Regions from separate parts of the Endozoicomonas sp. 4G genome, predicted to be linked through region 1. Evidence: predicted binding sites of a transcription regulator. Region 1 holds the regulator's gene; each other region holds the start of a gene.

Region 1 (7,221 bases):
TTTACTTGAGGCTTATGATGGTATTTCAATATTAAATGATAATATCCAATCATATTCAAGTGAAGTCGGTTCAATAATGATTGCTTCGGACAGAGGAGAATCCACAAGAGGTGTTAAAACACCGGAAAGTGGCAGAGCAGTTCTTGCTGCTCTTAAAGAGCTGGTAGGGCATTTCAGAAATTTTAATCTTGAGTGGTGAATAAACGATAATGGATCGATATTTACCGGTAGCGGATACCAGTACATAGTCTTTTATTGATTAAGGTCAACACCTGAGTAATTTTGTGATTTATCCACACTGAAACCGGTTTCATCTGGTTTGTCACTGGTATATATTGTTTTTCGAATTGTTCAAACAGTCAAGGAACCCCAGGACGGGGCATCCAGTTGAGGTAAAGCGATGACTAAAATCATGCTGTGCTGTTCTGCAGGTATGTCTACCAGTATGCTGGTAAAGAAAATGCGTGAAGCTGCTGAAAGTCAGGGTAAAGAAGTAGAGATTGAAGCCTTTGGCGCTACCGATTTCGACGAACAGGTAGCCAGCTACGATGTTGTCCTGCTGGGGCCTCAGGTTAAATATATGTTGAACGACCTCAGGCAACGTGCTGCTGAGTATGAAATACCGGTTGAAGCCATCAGCCCTATTGATTACGGCACTATGAATGGTGCAAAAGTACTGGAATTTGCCCTGTCGCTAAAAGCCTGATTTATTAAAGGTTCATCAAAGAATGTTGTGTGCCTGTTTTGCAACAGGTACACAAGCTTTCGTTCTTCTATCACCAGAATCCTCCCCACAATCCCCTAAGAACACAGATCACAATGTTTTGGCCTATTGCATCATTGGGCACAATGCTGCATGATTTCCCCCTCATACACGCTACTTATATGGAACCAAATATGGCTGCATCGTTTTTGGAAATTGTGGAGCTTCCAACGGGCGAGATTGTTCTGCGACGCAGTGATGACGAGGGTGAGCCTCTGCTGACCATGAAGTTTTCTGAGGAAGCTATAGAATTTCTCGAAGGCGGGCATCTGCAAGTGGCAAAGGTCATGTTTGATGCGGGTATGCAGGAGGTGGCTGAACTGACTCGTCCACAGCCTGCTGATGAAGAGATCCCTGAAAACAGAGTACTGCATTAACTCTATTTTGATGGACAGGTTTCAGGCAACCTGTCTGCTACGAATAGCCAACCCCTGGCACTGTCCATTTTGGGCAGCGCTTTCAAGTTTACCTAACCATCCTTTATCCAGATCTCCCAGCCAACTGATAACGGTGTGGCTGGTACCCGATGCGAGAGCCTTCCGGGTAAGCTCCAGTGTCTGATTAGTATTGCTGGAGCTAAAGATTTGCACCTTGTCATGATTCAGGTCACAACTCTTTAACCAGTGAAGAGTTCGGGTATCTGATTTGTCTGCCAGAATAAGCGTTAACCAACGTTCACTGTCACTGGAAAGTTGACTGAGCATGGGGTTCAGGAGTTGTTCGGCCTGCCATGGCTTTCCTGAGAGAATAAGCTCATTAATAATGGGTTTCATTTCTTATAACTCCAACGCTTAAACCTTCAATCGCGAACGTATCCTGTGTGAGGTCAACGACAATGGTTTCGAACTCATCGTTTTCCGGATGCAGCAAGACTTTATTTTTCTTTTTCTCGAATCTTTTGACGGTGACTTCATCTTCAATCCGGGCCACGACAACCTGACCATTTCGAACGTCTGCTGTCTTGTGAACCGCCAGCAGGTCACCATCAAGAATCCCGATGTTTTTCATACTCATGCCTTTGACCCTTAACAGAAAGTCAGCGGATGGGTTAAAGAAACCCGGGTTGAGCATCAGGTGATCCTCTATATGTTCCTGGGCAAGGATCGGGTTACCGGCAGCCACCTGGCCAACAATAGGAAGCCCTTCTGGTTGGCTGTCTGGAATTCGGATACCCCTTGAGGTTCCGGGGGTCATCTCAATAGCGCCTTTACGGGCCAGTGCCCTGAGATGCTCTTCTGCGGCATTGGCTGAGCGAAAGCCAAAGGTTTTGGCAATTTCGGCCCTGGTGGGTGGGAAACCTGTCTCTGCGGTATGAGATTTGATCAGGTCCAGTATTTCAGATTGTCGTTTAGTGAGCTTATTCATAAGAGTGCGATCTGTTTTTTTATACAGTATCTGTGATTATATACAGTATGATGGTCGTGGCAAGTGTAACCTTGACACTGCAGGATTAGAAACGTAGCTTTAAACGGTCGTTTATTAATCCTTATAAAACTCCCTATATCATGGCGCAACCTTCAACTATCGATAGAATTCTGGATTCAGCCGAGCTGCTTTTCGCCGAACATGGCTTCGCAGAAACCTCTTTAAGAACAATAACCAGTCAGGCAGGCGTGAACCTGGCTGCCGTGAACTATCATTTCGGCTCTAAAAAAGCTTTGATACAAGCGGTCTTCGCCCGTTTCCTGGCTCCTTTCATGGAGGGTTTGAATACTACGCTGGATGAGTGGTCAGACCAGAGTGAACAACCCGACCTTGAAGCGGTGCTTGAGATACTGGTCGACCATATTCTCGCTGTGAAACCCAGAAGACCCGATGATATTTCTATTTTTATGAAACTCATGGGGCTGGCCTTCACTCAGAACCAGGGGCACTTGAAGCGTTATCTGACTGAAACTTATGGAACCGTCTTCAGCCGATACTTTGAGTTGCTGTTCAGGGCCTGTCCTGACCTGCCCACTGCCGATAAATTCTGGCGCACCTACTTTATCCTTGGCTCTGCTATCTTCTCAATGTCCGGTGCTGATGCACTCCTCGCCATCGCCAGCAGAGACTTTGCCATTGATGACAACCTTGAGAAGATCATGAGAAGAATGGTGCCATTTATGGCTGCTGGCCTACGAGCTCATGCTACTTACGACAAGGGCCGATAAACCAGCCAACACGGGATTGATCTGTGCATATTAATGTTCGAATTGCCTCACAAACCCTGGAGCTGATGCAAGAGGGAAAGGTGACAGCCTGTTATTCTGTATCAACTGCGAGTAAGGGAACGGGGCAGCAGGAGGGTAGCTGGCAGACTCCTCTTGGACGCCATGTTATTCGCGCTAAAATCGGCGAGGGTCTGCCTGTCCATGCTGTGTTTGTTGGCAGGCGATTCACAGGGGAGATTTATTCTCCCGAACTAAAACAGCAATATCCTGATCGACGGGACTGGATCTTAACCAGAATTCTCTGGTTAAGTGGCCTGGAACCCGGTTATAACCGTTTGGGAAATGTCGATACTATGCGGCGATATATCTATATTCACGGCTCACCCGATACTGCCGTGATGGGCGAGCCGGGATCAAGAGGCTGTGTGCGGATGCACGGTCACGACATGATAGATTTATTTGACCGGGTTCTGCCGGGAACTACTATTGATATTCTTCCGGAATAGTCTTACCGGTTTTTGGGTCAGGAGAGCAATGAAAGTATGAATACGCGTGATCAGAACAATGGAAAAAATAATGGCGTTTTAATAATCGACCTTGAAGGTCAGGCTCTTCAGCCTGAAGAGCGGGAGTTACTCCTGCACCCCGGTGTTGCCGGTGTGTTATTTTTTGCCCGGAATTTTCGTGATCGTAAACAGTTGAGTGAGCTGGTCAGCGATATCAGAAGTATCAGACAGAACCTGATCCTGATGGTGGATCAGGAAGGTGGCAGGGTGCAACGTTTCAAAACCGATTTTACCCGTCTTCCACCGGCAGAAAGCTATGCCAGATATTTCAATTGTGACCCTCAAAAAGCGCTGGAGTTGATTGAAGATTGTGGCTGGCTGATGGCCGAAGAACTTCTCTCCTGCGGTCTTGACCTGAGCCTGGCTCCGGTACTGGATCTGAATCTTGGGTTGACTGATATAGTAGGCGATCGTGCGTTGGGCAGTGAACCCGAAATCGTTATTAAACTGGCCACAGCCTGGCGCAGTGGTGTTCATGAATCAGGAATGGCCTGCGTCGGTAAACACTTTCCCGGTCATGGCAGTGTTAATGAAGATTCTCACTTAACCTTGCCCAGGGACAATCGTTCGCTCAATGCCATCCGGCAGCGAGATATGCTGCCATTCAAGGCACTGATAGAGCAGGGGATCGAAGCGATTATGCCTGCTCACATTGTTTTTTCTGAAGTGGATGATCAACCTTGTGGTTTTTCTTCAATCTGGTTGCAGGATATTCTCAGAAAACAACTGGGCTTCGATGGGCTGGTGATCAGTGATTGTCTGACTATGGAGGGTGCAGCGTCCGCCGGAAGTTACTCTCTCCGGGTTGAAAAAGCCTTGAACGCAGGCTGTGATCTGCTGTTACTCAGTAACAGGGAAGGTGTCCGGGAAGTACTGCCCTGGCTTGAACAGTGTTCTTTCTCAACCCCTGATCTGTCACCCCTTCAGGCCAGCGGCGGCCGCCCCCTGGAAAAACTGGTTACCATGGATCGATACCTTAGCTGCAAGGACAGACTGGATTACCTCTCTGAACGATTTAACTAATGCCTATTTTAGCCACTTTTTTTCAGGACCTGAATATTCCTAAATGGGTTATTCAGGTCGTTATTGTGCTGTTGATTTCAGGTGTTCTCAACCTGATCTCCTCCAAGATATTCAACCGTCTGGGCAAAAGTGTTCGAGCAACCCGGAACCCCTGGGATGATGCGGTTATCAGGTCACTCAGAAAGCCAGTCACCCTGCTGATCTGGATCGTCGGAGCCTGCTGGTCTGTGGATGTTATTGCCAAGGTTACGGAGTCAGCCCTGTTTGATGGACTGAGTCATTTCAGGGATGTCATTATCATCACTCTGGTGGCTTGGAGCATTATTCGTTTTATTCGTCAGCTGGAACGAAATTTTCTGAATCCTGCTCTGACGGATAATAAACCCAATGACCCAACGACCGTAGTGGCCATTGGCAGGCTTATCAGAATCGTGGTGATTATTGCCTGTGTCCTGGTGGCCTTACAGTCCCTTGGCTATAGCCTTTCAGGTCTGCTGGCATTTGGTGGCGTTGGTGGTCTGGCAGTGGGTTACGCCGCCAAAGATATGCTGGCCAATTTTTTTGGTGGCCTGATGATTTACCTGGATAAACCTTTCGGTGTTGGTGACTGGATTCGATCACCGGATAAAAACATCGAAGGCACTGTCGAATATATTGGCTGGCGACAAACTCGTATCAAGACCTTTGAAAAGCGTCCTCTTTATGTTCCCAACGCCACTTTCTCCAGTATTTCTGTTGAGAATCCATCACGAATGGAAAACAGGCGGATCAAGACAACGGTCGGCCTGAGATACCAGGATGGCAGCAAGGTGGAAGTGATTGTCGGGGAAATTCGACAGTATCTGGAAGATAACAATGAAATTGCCAAAGACAAGATCATCCTGGTGTCGTTTAATGCCTTTGGTCCCTCCAGTCTCGATATTATGATCTATTGTTTTACCTGTACGACTGACTGGGCAGAGTGGCTCAGGATCCAGCAGGATGTTTTCATCAAGGTAATGAATATTATCCATTCCCATGATGCTGATATTGCCTTTCCAACCCAGACTCTTGATCTTCCGGAAGAATGGTTGAGTAAAATTGAGCAAAAGCCCACTTCAATGGTCTAAATATAATCAGGCGGGTGGTGGCCGATACCCACCTTACCATTGGGTTATTCTTGCGCGAGGGGGCAGGCAATGTTCTGGGAAGATCTTCTGAAAGGAGATAATATCTTTTTACTGACCGCGCCTGTGGCTGCCACTCTTGCTTCCTGGATTAGCCGGTTCTGGCTCAGCCGGTGGGCCCAATCGGAGAACCAACCGGTAAGGGCTTGCCTGGCCACGGCTTTTCGTCCACCTCTGCTGCTGCTGCCCTGGGTCTTCTGTTTTTTTTATCTTGCTCACTGGTTTATTGATCATATTGAAGAGGAAGGTCACGACTGGCTGGCCGTTTCAGAAACTATCTCCTCAGTATTGCTCCCTCTCTGGCTCCTTCTGAGACTCAGCCATCAGTTACCAAATATTGCTGTGATCTCAGGGGTGAAGGATAACGATCTCGACTTAGCCAGAACCCTGTCCCGTTTTTTTCATATCGTTCTGATTGTTCTGGCGTTACTGATTCTGGCACAAAAATTAGGCTACTCGCTCTCTGCACTGCTGACCTTTGGCGGGGTAGGTGGCTTGATTGTAGGTATGGCGGCCAGAGAATGGTTGGCCAACTTCTTTGGCGGCCTGATGCTGATACTGGATAAACCTTTTAAGGAAGGTGATTGGATCCGTTCTCCTGACCGACAGATAGAAGGGCACGTAGAGCATATTGGCTGGCGACTGACCCAGATAAGAAATTTTGACCGCAGGCCGGTGTTCGTCCCCAATTCGGTCTTTACCAGTATTGTTCTGGAAAATCCATCCAGGATGCGGAACCGCCGGATTATTGAAAACTTTGGTGTTCGCTATGAGGATCTGGACAAGATTCCTGCCATCATGGCCCAAATCACTGCCGGATTTCTGCAACACCCTGAGCTGGATTGCTCGGAGCCCCATTATGCACGGTTTCTCAAATACGGAGACTCGTCACTGGAGTGTCAGATCAGGGTGCATGTGATTCCCAAGGGAAGGGTAGACTTTGTCAGAGTACAGGAAAGTGTCATGTTGCTTATTGCTTCTGCCGTGCAACAAGCGGGGGCAGAGTTCGCCTACCCGGTGATGAAAGTGATTAAGATGACATAACGGCAGGCCGATAACTCCTGGATGAATATTCTTATTGTTGAAGATGCCCGTGACCAGCGTTTGATGCTTTCTGTCGTATTGAAAAAGCAGGGACACCAGGTGCTTGAGGCCGAAAATGGCCTACAGGCCCTGGCGATTTTGCAGGAACATCAGGATGTCAGAATCATCATCAGTGACTGGATGATGCCCGAGATGGATGGCCTGGAACTGCTCCGGAAAATCCGAAAAACGGATCTGGGTCGTTATATTTATCTCATCCTGCTCACCGGTAAGACGGATCACGATGCCGTGGTAGAAGGCATGAATGATGGTGCTGATGACTTTCTTGCCAAGCCGGTTAATTTTGATGAGCTGGCCGCCCGCCTGAAAGCCGGTATTCGTATCATCGAACTTGAGAAGCAGTTGGAACAACAAAACAAGCAGCTGGTTGAAGCGATCAAGACGGTTGAGAAAGATCTTGAGTCCGCGGCCAAAGCCCAGGCCGTTTTACTGGCTCAACCAGCCAC
Region 2 (7,221 bases), 2.0 Mb from region 1:
CTGGACTCTCTGGGCAACAGACTGCCTGATGCTGTTAAGCAGGATAAATCCGGAGTCACAGTAAACGGGAATCGAAATAATGTATCCGGCGATACCCATAGCCAACGTTGGGAAACGTCTGGCGACCGAGAAAATCAGTTTCTCTGCCAGAAGAACCGCTCCCCCCGAGTGCTCCAGAATATTACCCAGTAATACCCCAAAAATAATCAAGAGTGCGACATCGCCAAATGTCTTTCCCAAGTCATGAGAGATCAGGGGAGTCAGCTCAGCAACCGGTAAGCCCGAAAAAAAGCCGACACCATAGGCGCAAAGCAGCAGAACAATAAACGGCGAAAACTTGAAACGGCCAATCAATATCAGAATGACCGCTATCAGTGAAAGGATTAAGAAAAAGCTATGCAGTATTGTTGCGTCCACAACGGTCAGTCTTGAGGGAGTATCATTGAGTAAAACAGTATAGGGGGAAAGGGTTTCCTGCGAAACTTGTTTATGTCAGGCAACAGTCGGGAGTTATTTTGGCGATATAGTTTATTAAGCCATTGCTAAGCCTGAATTTTCTTACCGGACGGTTTAGTAGAAAGTAGCGGGATGAACCGTTTTTCAAGGTAAAAAGGAAGCAACCGTGACCCGTGTCCGAAAGCCGAACTCAAACGCCAATCATTTCACTGCCTCACTCAAGAACAGAGCACTGCTTCTGGATCTGCAAACGGTGGTTTCTGATCTGGTTCAGACGGGTCGGCTCAGGCCATCGGAGGCTAATGAAATACTGGCTCGTCACCGCAGTGCTGACCAGCTTAAACTTCACCCTCTGGAGTACATTGCCTCTCAGAATCTGAAGGATGCCCGCAGTGGCGACTCTCTTGATCTTGATACTTTAATGAACTGGCTGGCGACTCTGTCAGGCCAGGAATATTTTCCTATCGACCCTTTGAAAATCGATGCCACGGCCATCACTCCGGTCATGTCTCACGCTTATGCCCTGCGTCACCAGATTCTGGCAGTAGAAGTCACGGCTGATGAGATGGTCATCGCTTCGGCCCAACCCTGGCACAGCGGTTGGGAGGATAATCTCAGGCATATTAACCGCAAGGAAATCCGGCGGGTGGTGGCCAGTCCAACGGATATTCGAAGGTATACCTCGGAGTTTTATCGACTGGCCCAGTCTGTCCTGGGTGCTAATGAACAGAATGGCGTACAGTCCACACAGCTGAACAGCTTTGAGCAGATGCTTGAGCTGGGCAATATGAAAGCTCCCGACGCCAATGACCAGCACATTGTTAATATTGTCGATTGGTTGCTCCAGTATGCCTTTGAGCAGCGGGCCAGTGATATTCATGTTGAGCCCCGGCGCGAGCAAACGCATCTGCGTTTTCGTATTGATGGGGTGCTGCACCTGATCTATCAGATGCCGGTCAAGGTGGCCGCAGCCATGACCAGTCGCCTGAAGATTCTGGGTCGTATGAATGTGGCAGAGAAAAGAAAGCCACAAGATGGTCGACTGAAAACCCGCAACCCCGATGGCAATGAAGTGGAACTGCGACTTTCGACCCTGCCAACCGCATTCGGGGAAAAACTGGTAATGCGGATCTTTGACCCGGATGTTCTGGTCAAAGGGTTTGGCGAGCTGGGCTTTTCCAGAGAGGATGAACGTCGCTGGACTCATATGACCGGGCAGCCTAACGGGATTATCCTGGTTACGGGTCCGACCGGTTCAGGTAAAACCACCACCCTGTATTCGACGTTGAAAAATCTGGCTTCTGATCAGGTGAATGTTTGTACGATTGAAGACCCCATTGAAATGGTGGAATCCAGCTTCAACCAGATGCAGGTTCAGCATAATATTGAACTGACGTTTGCCAGCGGCCTGCGTGCACTTCTACGTCAGGATCCGGATATTATTATGGTGGGTGAGATTCGGGATCTGGAAACCGCCGAAATGGCGATTCAGGCGGCACTGACCGGTCACCTGGTGCTGTCCACCCTGCACACCAACGATGCACCTTCTGCCATCACCCGTCTGCTGGAACTCGGCGTACCTCATTATCTCATTAAATCTACGGTGCTGGGCGTTATGGCGCAAAGGCTGGTCAGAACCCTGTGTCCTTCCTGCAGGCAGCCGGTGCAACTCGACAAGTCGGGCTGGAAATCCCTGACTCGTCCCTGGTCGGCACCTGCGCCTTCGCAAATCTTTCAGCCTGTGGGTTGTCTGGAATGCCGGGAAACCGGCTACCGGGGGCGAGCGGGGGTTTATGAGTTAATGCTTATGTCTCAACCCCTTAAGGGTATGCTGGCAGAGACCGCGGATATAGAAAGTCTTCGTCGTCAATCCATTAAAGAAGGTATGCACAGCCTTCGTCTTTCCGGCGCTCAGAAAGTAGCATCAGGGCTGACAACCATTGAAGAAGTCATGAGAGTGACGCCAGATCAATAGCATTGGCTGGCTCGTTGTTTGACTGCTCACTGGCCAAGGCTGAGCATCTCTTTCGCGTGGTTAAGTGTGGATTCGGTCATTGCCACTCCGCCCAACATGCGAGCTACCTCTTTCACACGACGATCGCCTTTCAGGCCGACAATCTCAGTGGCGGTGTTGGCATTGCGAACCTTTTTGCTGACATGCAAATGCTGATGCCCCTGGGAGGCCACCTGAGGCTGGTGGGTGACACACAGAACCTGGCCTCTTGCTCCCAGCTCCCTGAGCATGGCTCCGACAATTTCAGCAGTGCCGCCACCAATACCGACATCCACTTCGTCAAAAATCATGCTGGGGATATGAGAGGTTTGGGCGGTTATCACCTGAATGGCCAGACTGATTCTGGACAGTTCGCCACCAGAAGCCACTTTGGCTAATGCCCTGGGTGGTTGGCCCGGGTTGGTGGTTACCAGAAACTCAATGTCTTCAGCGCCATTGGCTGAGAGATTGGCTGAGAGATTGGCTGAGAGAGTGCCGCTCTCTGTCGGTGTCAGGGCGATGATGAACTGTCCGTGGGGCAAGCCCAGCAGGGCCATGCGCTGGCTGACTTTTTTCTCAAGCTGTCGGGCGGCAGCCTGACGTTTCCTGGAGAGCTTTTCACACTGCTGGTGAAATTTGGATTTCAGTTCAATCAGCTGCTCTTGTAATGCGTCAACCCGTTCATCGCTGCACTGGATGCTCTCCAGCTCGGAGCTGAGGGTGTTTTGTTTTACCAATAACGCTTCGGGCTGAACCCTGTGCTTTCTGGCAAGGTCGTAAATGGCACTGAGACGGTCATCAACATCCTGCATTCTGGCGGGGTCGGCGTCAAAGTGGTCGATGAAGTGATTGATTTCTCCCACTGCTTCCTCGACCTGAATCTGGGCAGAGGACATCATCTCCAGGGTGTTGTTGATGGCCGGGTGATCCATTTGCAGATCATTCAGACGCTGCAGGCAAATGGAGAGTTGCTGAAGGATATTACCCGCCTCATTATCGGAGCAGATGGCGTTGATCTGGTGGCAAACCGAAAGCGTGCTTTCAGCGTGGCTTAACTGCTTCAGTTCCCGCTCAAGCTGTTCCAGCTCGCCTTCCTGAAGCGACAGCTGTTCAAGTTCCTGAAGCTGATAGCTGAGCAGTTGCACTCGCTCATCCTGCTCTTTGCGATTATGGGTCAGTGTCTTCAGTTCATGGTGGGTCTGATTGAACTGATGGGCTGTGCGGGCTACTTCGGAGGCCAGTTTTTGTATACCGGCATAATCATCCAGTAAACGTCGATGGCTACCTTTTTTCAATAACGACTGGCTTTCATGCTGGCCATGGATATCAATTAACCGTTCGCCAATGGCACGAAGATCCGCAAGGGGAGACAGTGTGCCATTGATATAAGCACGGGATCGTCCTTCTTTGGTGATGACTCTGCGAAGAATGCACTCATCGTCACTGGCCAGCTCTTTTTCTTGCAGCCATGCTTTTGCCGCAGAGCACTGGCTGATATCAAAAGAAGCGTGAATCTCAGCTTTGTCGGTACCTTGTCGAACGCAGTGACTGTCGGTCCGGTCACCCGTGGCCAGGCCCAGTGCATCCAGCATGATGGACTTGCCAGCGCCAGTCTCGCCGGTAATGACTGTCATGCCAGAGTGGATGTCCAGATCCAGCTGGTCAACGATGGCAAAGTTGCTGATGGACAGTTGGGTCAGCATGATGAATACCCGCTACTGTAGTATTACTGTTTAAATGTACAGTAACTTGAAATAAGGCATTCGTAAAGACGGCACTAAAAAAAATCCCCTGATCGCCATCAAAAGGAGAGCAGGGGATTGCAGGCATGAGCGGTTGAGAGTCAGGCGGTGGCTCTGGCTGCCGACTTGTCAAATAACTGGTTGATAGCCAGGGCAGTGATAATGACACCCAGTGCCAGCCAAGCGGTTGAGGGTAAAACTTCCTGGTTAATCAGTGCTCCCAGAAGTACACCAATCAAAGGAACCAGATAGTTGTTCATGGAAGCAAATACAGGCCCGGCCTCGGCAATCAGTGCCATATAAAGGAAGTAAACGACACCGGCACACATAACCCCCAGATACAGGATCGAAGTGGCGCTGGCGGAGGTCAGTTCCAGAGTCCATGGCAGCTGGAACAGGCTGGCAACCATTAGCAGCTGAATGGATGAGCAGATTAAAACATTGCGGGCCACGATAATCGGGTGCTCGTCATTAATCTTTTTCAGCATCAGCAGTCCGGTCGCGAAGCAGGCGGAAGCAACGATGATAGCCAGTGCCGCAAGCAGACTGGTGTGCCCTGTACCGCTGACAAGCTGTGGATAAAACAGCAGTAACAATCCACAGAAGCCAATGATGACACTGGCCATACCGGCAGAAGTAATTCGGGTCCCTTTGATCACCAGGGGTGACAGAGTAATGGTGAAGAGAGGAATAGTCCCCATCAGGATCGCAGTCACAGCGGTATCCAGATATTGCTGACCCCAGGCCACCAGAACAAACGGGATGGTGGCTTCCAGCAGAGCGATGAAGTTGAAGGAGCCCAGGCGCCCGCTCTTACTTTTGATGCCAAACAGTGCGGTCAGAATAATCAGGGTCAGGGCACCCACCGTCGCCCGGCCCGCTCCCACCCAAACCGGCGGCAGGTCATCAACAGCAGCTTGTTGAAACAGGAATTGGGAGCCCCAGATCAGGCCAATGGCAAGAAGGTAAAAATATTTCTTTATCATACTGCTCGGTACAGGTATTAAAACGTGCGGGTATTGTATGTGGGTTGTGGATAACTGAAAAACGAAACCTCTTCACTCACGCTTCGATTTCTTTGAACGGAATTAAGGGCGCAATCCCGCTAAAAAAACGTTTTGCAGGACTTGAATCCGGATTTCGTGACCCAATATACGTTCCATCAAATGATTTGCCTCCCGGTCGGAGATTTGGAATGACAGCAGAAAACAGCAAGCCTGAAGAACAGGTAACGGAAGAAGCCGTTGAGCAGCAGGCAGAAGAAAGCCTGCTGAATGAAGACGGTGGTGTTGAGCTGGAGAGTGAAGGTGATCTGACCGATGGCCTTGAGAGTCAGCTGGAAGCACTGAACGAAGAACTGGCGAAAGCAAAGGACCAGACTCTGCGTGCTGCTGCTGAAATGCAGAACATCAAGCGTCGCGCTGAGCAGGATGTCGAAAAGGCTCACAAATTTGCCCTGGAAAAATTTGTCGATGCACTCATCCCGGTGGTTGATAGCCTGGAAAAAGGCATAGAAAGTGCCGAGCAGGCAGAAGGCGCCCACGAAGCTCTGGTAGAAGGCATGAACCTGACGCTAAAGCAGTTCCTGGATGCGCTGGGGCGTTTCTCGGTAGAGCAGGAAGACCCCAGTGGTCAGCCTTTTGACCCGAATTTTCATCAGGCGATGTCCATGGTTCCCAATCCCGATGTTGAAGCCAATACCGTGATTGATGTTTTCCAGAAAGGTTACAAGCTCAATGGCCGCCTGATTCGTCCGGCCATGGTGGTCGTTTCCAAATAGTCGTTTCCAAATAAGTGATGGTGCTGAGAATATTCAAAAAAGAATATTTTACCAGCCTTGAAATCAAAGCAATTGATCCCATATTGATTTCAAAGGCCAAAACAGCCGCTCACCCATTATTGGCAAGCGACCATTGGCAAGCGACCTTCAGCTGAAGCATTGAATTAAAGAATTGAACGATAGAATTGTGCCCTGTAAACAGGGCAACGGAGAGATTGAACAATGGGTAAAATAATCGGTATTGACCTGGGTACTACCAACTCTTGTGTATCCATTCTGGATGGTGAAAAGGCCAAGGTTCTGGAAAATGCTGAAGGGGGCCGTACCACGCCTTCCATCATCGCTTTCACTGACGATGGTGAGACTCTGGTCGGTCAGCCAGCCAAGCGTCAGGCCGTTACCAACCCTGACAACACTCTGTTTGCCATCAAGCGTCTGATCGGTCGTCGTTTCAAAGACGATGTGGTTCAGAAAGACATCCAGATGGTTCCTTATAAAATTGTCGAAGCGGATAACGGCGACGCCTGGGTTGAAGTAAAAGGCGACAAAAAAGCGCCGCCTCAGGTATCTGCTGAAATCCTGAAAAAAATGAAAAAGACCGCCGAGGACTATCTGGGCGAATCGGTTACTGAAGCGGTGGTTACCGTTCCCGCGTACTTCAACGACGCGCAGCGTCAGGCGACCAAAGATGCTGGCCGTATCGCTGGCCTGGACGTTAAACGTATCATTAACGAGCCTACTGCTGCTGCCCTGGCCTACGGCATGGACAAGAAGCAGGGTGATCAGACCATCGCCGTATACGATCTGGGTGGTGGTACGTTTGATATCTCCATCATCGAGATTGCCGATGTCGACGGCGAGCACCAGTTCGAAGTACTGGCCACCAATGGTGACACCTTCCTGGGTGGTGAAGACTTCGACATGCGTATGATCGACTACCTGGCGGCAGAGTTCAAAAAAGATCAGGGCATCGACCTGAAAGGTGACGCCCTGGCCATGCAGCGTCTGAAAGAAGCCGCTGAAAAAGCCAAGATCGAGCTGTCTTCTGCTCAGCAGACCGATGTTAACCTGCCTTACATCACTGCCGATGCCACCGGTCCCAAGCACCTTAACGTTAAAGTAACCCGCTCCAAGCTGGAATCCCTGGTAGAAGACCTGGTTCAGCGCTCTCTGGAGCCATGCCGTCTGGCTGTTAAGGACTCTGATCTGGATCTGTCTGACATCGACGAAGTCATTCTGGTGGGTGGTCA
Region 3 (7,221 bases), 190 kb from region 1:
ATGTTCTCCCAGACATCTGCGAGTACAGCGTTGAGTTCAATAAACTCCTGCTGATCTTCCGGTACCTCATCTTCGGAGAAGATCGCATTGGCTGGGCACTCAGGCTCACAGAGAGCGCAGTCGATACATTCGTCCGGGTGGATAACCAGAAAGTTGGGCCCTTCGTAAAAGCAATCTACGGGACACACTTCCACGCAATCGGTGTATTTGCATTTGATGCAGTTTTCACCCACTACGAAAGTCATGATGGTTACACTCCGTTTGTTCAGGCTGATGATAAATTCAGTCACAATAGATTGATGAAATGCCACCATCAGGAATGGCATTTCCAATCGTATACCCCTGGCTGGTTTGGCGTACAGCCCAACCAGTCGAGGCGGCAAGTCTACCAGTATTGTCCCTAAGGTAGTAGCTCAAGCAGTTATGAACTAGCCAGTTTTACGAAGTCAGTGACTTAAGGTCGTATAGGAGTCCAAGAGCCTGCCGGGGTGACAGGGTGTCAGGATTAAGATCCTTGAGTGCTTCGACGGCCGGGTGTGTCTGGGAAGCTGCGAACATATCTGCCTGAATCGGGTTCTCATTACACACCGTTTTAGGCTGCTCAGCGGTTTGCAGCATAGTTTGTTCAGATGAGCCTTCTTCCAGTTGTTGTAGCCTGGAGCGCGCCTGAGTGACGACATTTCTGGGAACGCCGGCCAGCTGGGCCACTTGTAAACCATAACTCTGGCTGGCAGGGCCATCCTGAACTGAGTGTAAAAATACAATTCTATCGTCGTGTTCTGTCGCGTTCAGATGAACATTGGCAACAGAGCTGCACTCATCGGGCAGTTGAGTCAGCTCAAAATAGTGGGTGGCGAACAGTGTGAATGCCTTAACGGTATCGGCCAGGTAGTGAGCACAGGCCCAGGCCAGTGATAGTCCATCAAAGGTGCTGGTTCCCCGACCAATTTCATCCATCAAAACCAGACTGCTTGCTGTGGCGTTATGAAGGATATTGGCTGTTTCGGTCATTTCCACCATAAATGTTGATCGTCCCCCGGCCAGATCATCGGATGATCCTATGCGGGTGAATATTCTGTCTACCAGACCAATGTTAGCGTGGCTGGCAGGAACAAAGCTGCCTACGTGAGCTAATAAAACGATCAATGCCGTTTGTCTCATGTAGGTCGATTTACCGCCCATGTTTGGGCCGGTGATGACTAGCATTCTTCTTGTGGCGTCCAAGTCTACATTGTTCGCTACAAAGGGTTCAGTCAGTACCTGTTCAACAACCGGGTGGCGCCCATCTTTAATATGAATACCGGGTGTCGAACTCAGCTCCGGTTGGCAGAAGTTCAGAGTTTCAGCTCTTTCTGAGAGGTTGTTCAGAGCATCCAGCTCGGCGAGACTCATGGCCGTTTCCTGAAGAGGGCCCAGAACTTCCAGAAGGTTATCCAGTAATTCATCGTACAGTGCCTTCTCCCTGGAGAGTGCCCTGCTTTTGCTGGATAGGGCTTTATCTTCGAATTCTTTTAATTCCGGTGTGATAAATCGTTCAGTATTTTTCAGTGTCTGGCGACGTATGTAGTCTACCGGGGCGTCTTCAGATTCTCTTCGGCTAAGTTCAATGTAATAGCCATGAACCCTGTTAAAGCCGACTTTCAGGCTGGGCAGTCCTGTTCTCTCTTTCTCTCTGTTTTCCAGTTCGACAAGATAATCGCCTGCGTTCTGACTGAGGGCACGAAACTCATCCAGCTCTTTGTCAAAGCCTTCTGCAATGACGCCACCGTCTCTGATAATCACCGGCGGATTCTCGATAATAGCCCTGCTCAGTAAGTCCGCAACCTGAGGATGTTCACTAATGGCTTCAGCCAGTTTATGGATGTCTTCGTTGTCGATTGCTTTGAGAATGGCTTGTAGTTCAGGCAGTTGATTCAGTGCATCTCTTAAGCGAGCCAGGTCTCTTGGACGAGCTGACTTTAATGCTACTCTGGCAAGAATACGTTCAATATCGCCAATGCCGCGAAGCAAGGGCTGAATCTGTTCGAAGTGATAACCCGATTTTATTGTTGAAATAATAGACTGACGCTTTTGCAGCTTTTGAAGATTTCTCAGGGGGCGATTCAGCCATCTTGACAGCAATCGGCTGCCCATGGCGGTCGCTGTTTTATCAAGCACCGACAAGAGGGTGTGATCACGGCCGCCATTGAGATTCTGACTTAGTTCCAGATTTTTTCGGCTGGCGGCATCAAGAACCACGCTGTCTTCGCGAACTTCCTGCTGAATGCTTCTGATGTGGGGCAGGGAGGTTTTTTGTGTTTCCCTGGCGTATTGTAACAGACAGCCTGCTGCCTCAAGGCCAACCGTTAACGATTCACAGTCGAACCCTTGCAGGTTTTTGGTTTGGAACTGGCGGGTTAATCCTTCGTAGGCACTGTCACGGTCAAAGTCCCAGGGGGGGCGCTTGATTGTTCCCGGGCGTTCAGCAATCCGGGCAGGCCATTCAACACTGTCATTGATGAGTATTTCGGCAGGGTTGATACGCTCAACTTCTGCCACCAGGGCTTCTTCACCCACGACTTCCAGTGCCGTAAATTGACCACTGCTGATATTCAGAGAGGCTATTCCATATCGATCTTCGGATCGGTTCAGCGCCGTCAGAAGGTTGTCCTGTCGTTCGTCCAGAAGTGCTTCATCACTCACTGTGCCGGGGGTCAGAATACGGACGACTTTTCTTTCAACGGGGCCCTTTGACGTAGCCGGGTCGCCAACTTGTTCGCAAATGGCGACAGAGACGCGAAGTCTGACCAGTCGAGCCAGATAACCTTCTACGGCATGGTAAGGGATACCTGACATGGGAATGGGCTCACCGGCAGACTGTCCACGGGTCGTCAGGGTGATATCCAGTAACTCGGCAGCTTTACGGGCATCGTCGTAGAACAGCTCGTAAAAATCACCCATGCGATAAAATACCAGATGTTCCCGGTGCTGCTGTTTGATGCGCAGGTACTGCTGCATCATCGGTGTATGCTGACTTTGGCTATCTTTGCGCTGGCTCATAGATGAGGGGAAGCCTTGAATTCAGGTTGCTGACAAATAATCTGTCATTTTACTATGAAAAGCGGGCTGTTTTAATGGGAGCAATAGTTTATCTTTACCCATTGGCAGCTGAAGGCTGTTAAATGTATATCCTAGATCAGGCAGGGGCGCGATGGATGTCCGGAGATTTTGACAAAAAGCTGGAGTTGTTAGCCAGAAAGCTTCAGGCTGCAAACTTGAAAGTGGCTGCTGCTGAATCTTGCACAGGTGGCTGGCTCAGTCAGGCTTTTACCTCTGTTGCCGGCAGCTCATCCTGGTTTGAAGGTGCCATCATCAGCTATTCCAATGCTATGAAACATAAGTTTCTGGGCGTTCCTGTTGCACTGATTGATCGTTATGGAGCGGTCAGTCAGCCGGTAGTGGAAAGCATGGCATTGGGTGCCGCCAAGCGCCTTTCGGTGCCTTTGAGTGTTTCTATATCAGGGGTTGCTGGCCCTGAAGGTGGAACCGATGACAAGCCGGTGGGTACGGTATGGATTGGCTGGTGTTTTGATGATCAGGTAACCGCTGAAGTTTTTCACTTTTCTGGTGATCGGGAGCAGGTGAGAAGACAGGCCGTTGAGACTGCTATTGATGGTCTGGTTAAATGGGTGGATACAATTTCCAGATAAATACTGGACAAATATACATATAGTGTTTAAATATACAGTATCTGAAGTTTTTAATACTCAAAACTTAAAAAATAGTGGCCAGCACTAAAAAAGGTGGATCTGAATAATGGATGAGAACAGAAAGAAAGCACTGGCGGCGGCCCTGGGCCAGATTGACCGACAGTTTGGTAAAGGTACGGTCATGCGCATGGGTGACCAGAAGCAGGAAGCCATTCCTGCTATCTCTACGGGCTCGTTGCAACTGGATATTGCACTGGGCATAGGCGGTTTGCCAAAGGGACGTGTCGTTGAGATTTTTGGTCCTGAATCTTCTGGTAAAACCACGCTGACACTCAGTGTGATTGCAGAAGCTCAGAAGCAGGGTGCCACCTGTGCTTTTGTTGATGCGGAACACGCTCTGGATCCTCAGTACGCTGGCAAGCTGGGTGTTGATGTTGAGGACCTTTATGTTTCTCAGCCCGACACCGGCGAGCAAGCGCTGGAAATTACCGATATGCTGGTGCGTTCCGGTGCGGTTGATGTCATTGTTGTCGACTCCGTTGCAGCTCTGGTTCCCAAGGCTGAAATTGAAGGGGATATGGGTGACTCTCATGTCGGCCTGCAGGCGCGTTTGATGTCCCAGGCTCTGCGAAAAATCACGGGTTCTATCAAGCAGGCAAACTGTCTGGTCATCTTTATTAACCAGATTCGTATGAAGATTGGCGTGATGTTCGGTAACCCCGAGACTACCACGGGGGGGAATGCTCTCAAGTTCTACTCTTCGGTGCGTCTGGATATTCGCAGAACCGGTGCAGTGAAGCAGGGTGATGAAATCATCGGTAACGAAACCCGGGTCAAGGTGGTCAAGAACAAGGTGTCTCCTCCTTTCCGCCAGGCTGAGTTTCAGATTCTTTACGGTCAGGGCATTTACCACATGGGTGAAGTGATTGACCTGGGGGTTAAGCAGAAGCTGGTTGAGAAGTCCGGTGCCTGGTACTCCTATAAAGGTACAAAAATTGGTCAGGGTAAGGCCAATGCAGCTCAATATCTGACCGACAACCCAAAGATTGCTGAAGAGATAGAAACACAGATTCGAGCTGAGTTGCTGGGTACGGCTGAGCCTGATTCTGAAGCCTCTGCAAAATCAGACGCAAAACTTCAGGATGAGCTTCTGGCAGAATAAGTTTTAAAAGTCTCTGACAAGGATGTTCGACGTGCTGGCATAGATTCGCTGGCGCGTCTTGAGCACCACACAAGGTTTAACTTGAGTGAAGCCTGCATGGCTGTTTCTCTTTCCCTTCTATATAATGGCCGCTTTTTATAGATTGCTGTTTAATCTCCCGTTTGGAAGACCTGTATGACTCGTGTGAACTATATGAAAAGTGCCGAGATTCGCTCTGCTTTTCTTGAATACTTCAGAGAAAATGGGCATGAAATCGTACCCAGTAGTTCTCTGGTGCCTCACGACGATCCAACCCTGCTGTTTGCTAATGCAGGTATGAACCAGTTCAAGGAGACATTCCTTGGCAGGGAGCAGCGAGCTTATACACGCGCAACATCATCCCAGAAGTGTGTTCGTGCGGGTGGCAAGCACAATGATCTTGAAAATGTTGGCTATACCGCTCGCCACCACACTTTTTTCGAAATGCTGGGTAACTTCAGCTTTGGCGACTACTTCAAGCAGGATGCTATTCGTTTTGCCTGGACTTTCTTGACTGAAAAACTGCAACTGCCTGTTGAGCGTCTCTGCGTTACGGTTTATGAGTCAGACGATGAAGCTTATAACATCTGGCTGAATGAGATCGGCGTTGCTGCTGAAAATATCATTCGTATTGGCGACAACAAGGGGGCTCCCTATGCTTCAGATAACTTCTGGCAGATGGGGGATACCGGCCCTTGCGGACCTTGCACTGAAGTCTTCTATGATCACGGTGATCATATCTGGGGTGGCCGACCCGGAACCCCGGAAGAGGATGGCGATCGTTTTATTGAAATCTGGAACATTGTCTTTATGCAGTACAATCGTCAGGCGGACGGAGTGATGGAACCTCTGCCCAAGCCATCGGTGGATACGGGTATGGGGCTGGAAAGGATTTCTGCCATTATGCAGGGCGGCCACAGTAACTATGATATTGATATTTTCCAAAACCTGCTGAATGATGCTTCCGCAATACTGGGCGGTGTGCCCACGACAGAAGCTTCGCTGCGCGTTATTGCTGATCATATCCGCTCAAGCTCATTTATCATTTCCGACGGTATTATGCCGTCTAACGAAAGTCGTGGATACACCCTCAGGCGTATCATCCGTCGTGCATGTCGCCACGGACACAAATTGGGAGCTACTGAGTCGTTCTTCTATAAATTGGTGCCTTCCCTGGTGCGTGAGATGGGGGATGCTTATCCTGATCTTGCTAAAAATCAGGCGCAGATAGAAAGAATTCTGCTGCAGGAAGAAGAACAGTTCACTAAAACGCTCGACAAGGGAATGAAACTGCTGGAAGACAAATTACAAGGGCTTGAGGGCTGCGTTATCCCCGGTGATGTGGTGTTCACCCTGTACGACACCTATGGGTTCCCTGTTGATTTGACCAACGACATTGCCAGAGAGCGTGAGCTGGCGGTAGATGAAGAAGGTTTTGAGAAGTTGCTTGAGGCTCAGCGTGAAAGAGCCCGCGCGGCCAGCAAATTTGGTGTGAATTACAGCGAACAGCTGGTCATTGAAGGATCTACTGATTTCACCGGTTACGAAAAGCTTCAGGACGGAGGTGAAGTCACAGCTCTGTTTGTCGACGGGCAGTCAGTTGATTTTATTTCTGAAGGCCAACAGGCAACAGTCGTTCTGCAATCGACACCTTTCTATGCTGAGTCCGGTGGCCAGGTGGGTGATACCGGCTTACTCAGTTTTGAAGGTGGCAAGGTCAAGGTATTGGATACTCAGAAGCAGGGTGACAGTTATCTTCATATTTCAGAAGTATCCCAGGGGCAATTAAAGGTTGGCGATACTGTCACTGCCTACGTTGATGTTGAGGTTCGCCGGGCTACGGAATTGAACCATTCTGCCACTCATTTGCTTCATGCTGCACTGCGTAAGGTTCTGGGTGAGCATGTTACTCAAAAGGGTTCTCTGGTAGATCATGAGAAGCTGCGTTTTGACTTTTCCCATTTTGAAGCGGTTAAGTCTGAAGAGCTCCGGGCTGTCGAGAGACTGGTTAATCAGCAAATCCGTGATAACAGTCAGGTTGAAACTGAGCTGTTGGATATGGAGGCTGCCCAGGCTAAATGTGCAATGGCTCTGTTTGGTGAAAAGTACGGTGAAGAGGTTCGCGTACTTTCCATGGGCTCTGATGGCTTCTCGGTTGAACTCTGTGGAGGTACTCACGTTAAACGCACGGGCGATATCGGGTCATTCAGGATGGTCTCTGAATCCGGGATTGCAGCCGGTGTAAGGCGTATTGAAGCTGTCACGGGTGCCGCTGCGGTTGATTATCAGGAGAAACTGGAAGATACCCTGACATCGGTTGCGAGCCTGGTGAAAGGCTCCCGGGATACGGTG

The links. Region 1 encodes LexA, which represses DNA repair genes until DNA is damaged. Its sites were predicted from a motif close to TACTGTNTANNTANACAGTA; they were not measured.
Region 2: a site for LexA is predicted at 4,177-4,196, ahead of recN (DNA repair protein RecN). Genes of this name have one in related genera too.
Region 3: a site for LexA is predicted at 3,710-3,729, ahead of recA (recombinase RecA). Genes of this name have one in related genera too.

Annotation. Positions count from the first base shown of each region.
Region 1 is NZ_CP082909.1:2,200,790-2,208,010, forward strand. It holds gene K7B67_RS08495 (DUF6586 family protein) at 1-199, shown strand, start outside; gene K7B67_RS08500 (PTS sugar transporter subunit IIB) at 401-706, shown strand; gene K7B67_RS08505 (hypothetical protein) at 898-1,140, shown strand; gene K7B67_RS08510 (SulA-like leucine-rich domain-containing protein) at 1,162-1,536, opposite strand; gene lexA (transcriptional repressor LexA) at 1,520-2,128, opposite strand; gene K7B67_RS08520 (TetR/AcrR family transcriptional regulator) at 2,269-2,916, shown strand; gene K7B67_RS08525 (L,D-transpeptidase) at 2,940-3,422, shown strand; gene nagZ (beta-N-acetylhexosaminidase) at 3,459-4,505, shown strand; gene K7B67_RS23945 (mechanosensitive ion channel family protein) at 4,505-5,614, shown strand; gene K7B67_RS08540 (mechanosensitive ion channel family protein) at 5,684-6,715, shown strand; gene K7B67_RS08545 (response regulator) at 6,737-7,221, shown strand, end outside.
Region 2 is NZ_CP082909.1:4,245,503-4,252,723, reverse strand. It holds gene K7B67_RS16660 (GntP family permease) at 1-417, opposite strand, end outside; gene K7B67_RS16655 (GspE/PulE family protein) at 710-2,431, shown strand; gene recN (DNA repair protein RecN) at 2,458-4,152, opposite strand; gene K7B67_RS16645 (DMT family transporter) at 4,293-5,177, opposite strand; gene grpE (nucleotide exchange factor GrpE) at 5,387-5,971, shown strand; gene dnaK (molecular chaperone DnaK) at 6,194-7,221, shown strand, end outside.
Region 3 is NZ_CP082909.1:2,391,214-2,398,434, reverse strand. It holds gene fdxA (ferredoxin FdxA) at 1-245, opposite strand, end outside; gene mutS (DNA mismatch repair protein MutS) at 439-3,039, opposite strand; gene K7B67_RS09305 (CinA family protein) at 3,162-3,689, shown strand; gene recA (recombinase RecA) at 3,796-4,851, shown strand; gene alaS (alanine--tRNA ligase) at 5,044-7,221, shown strand, end outside.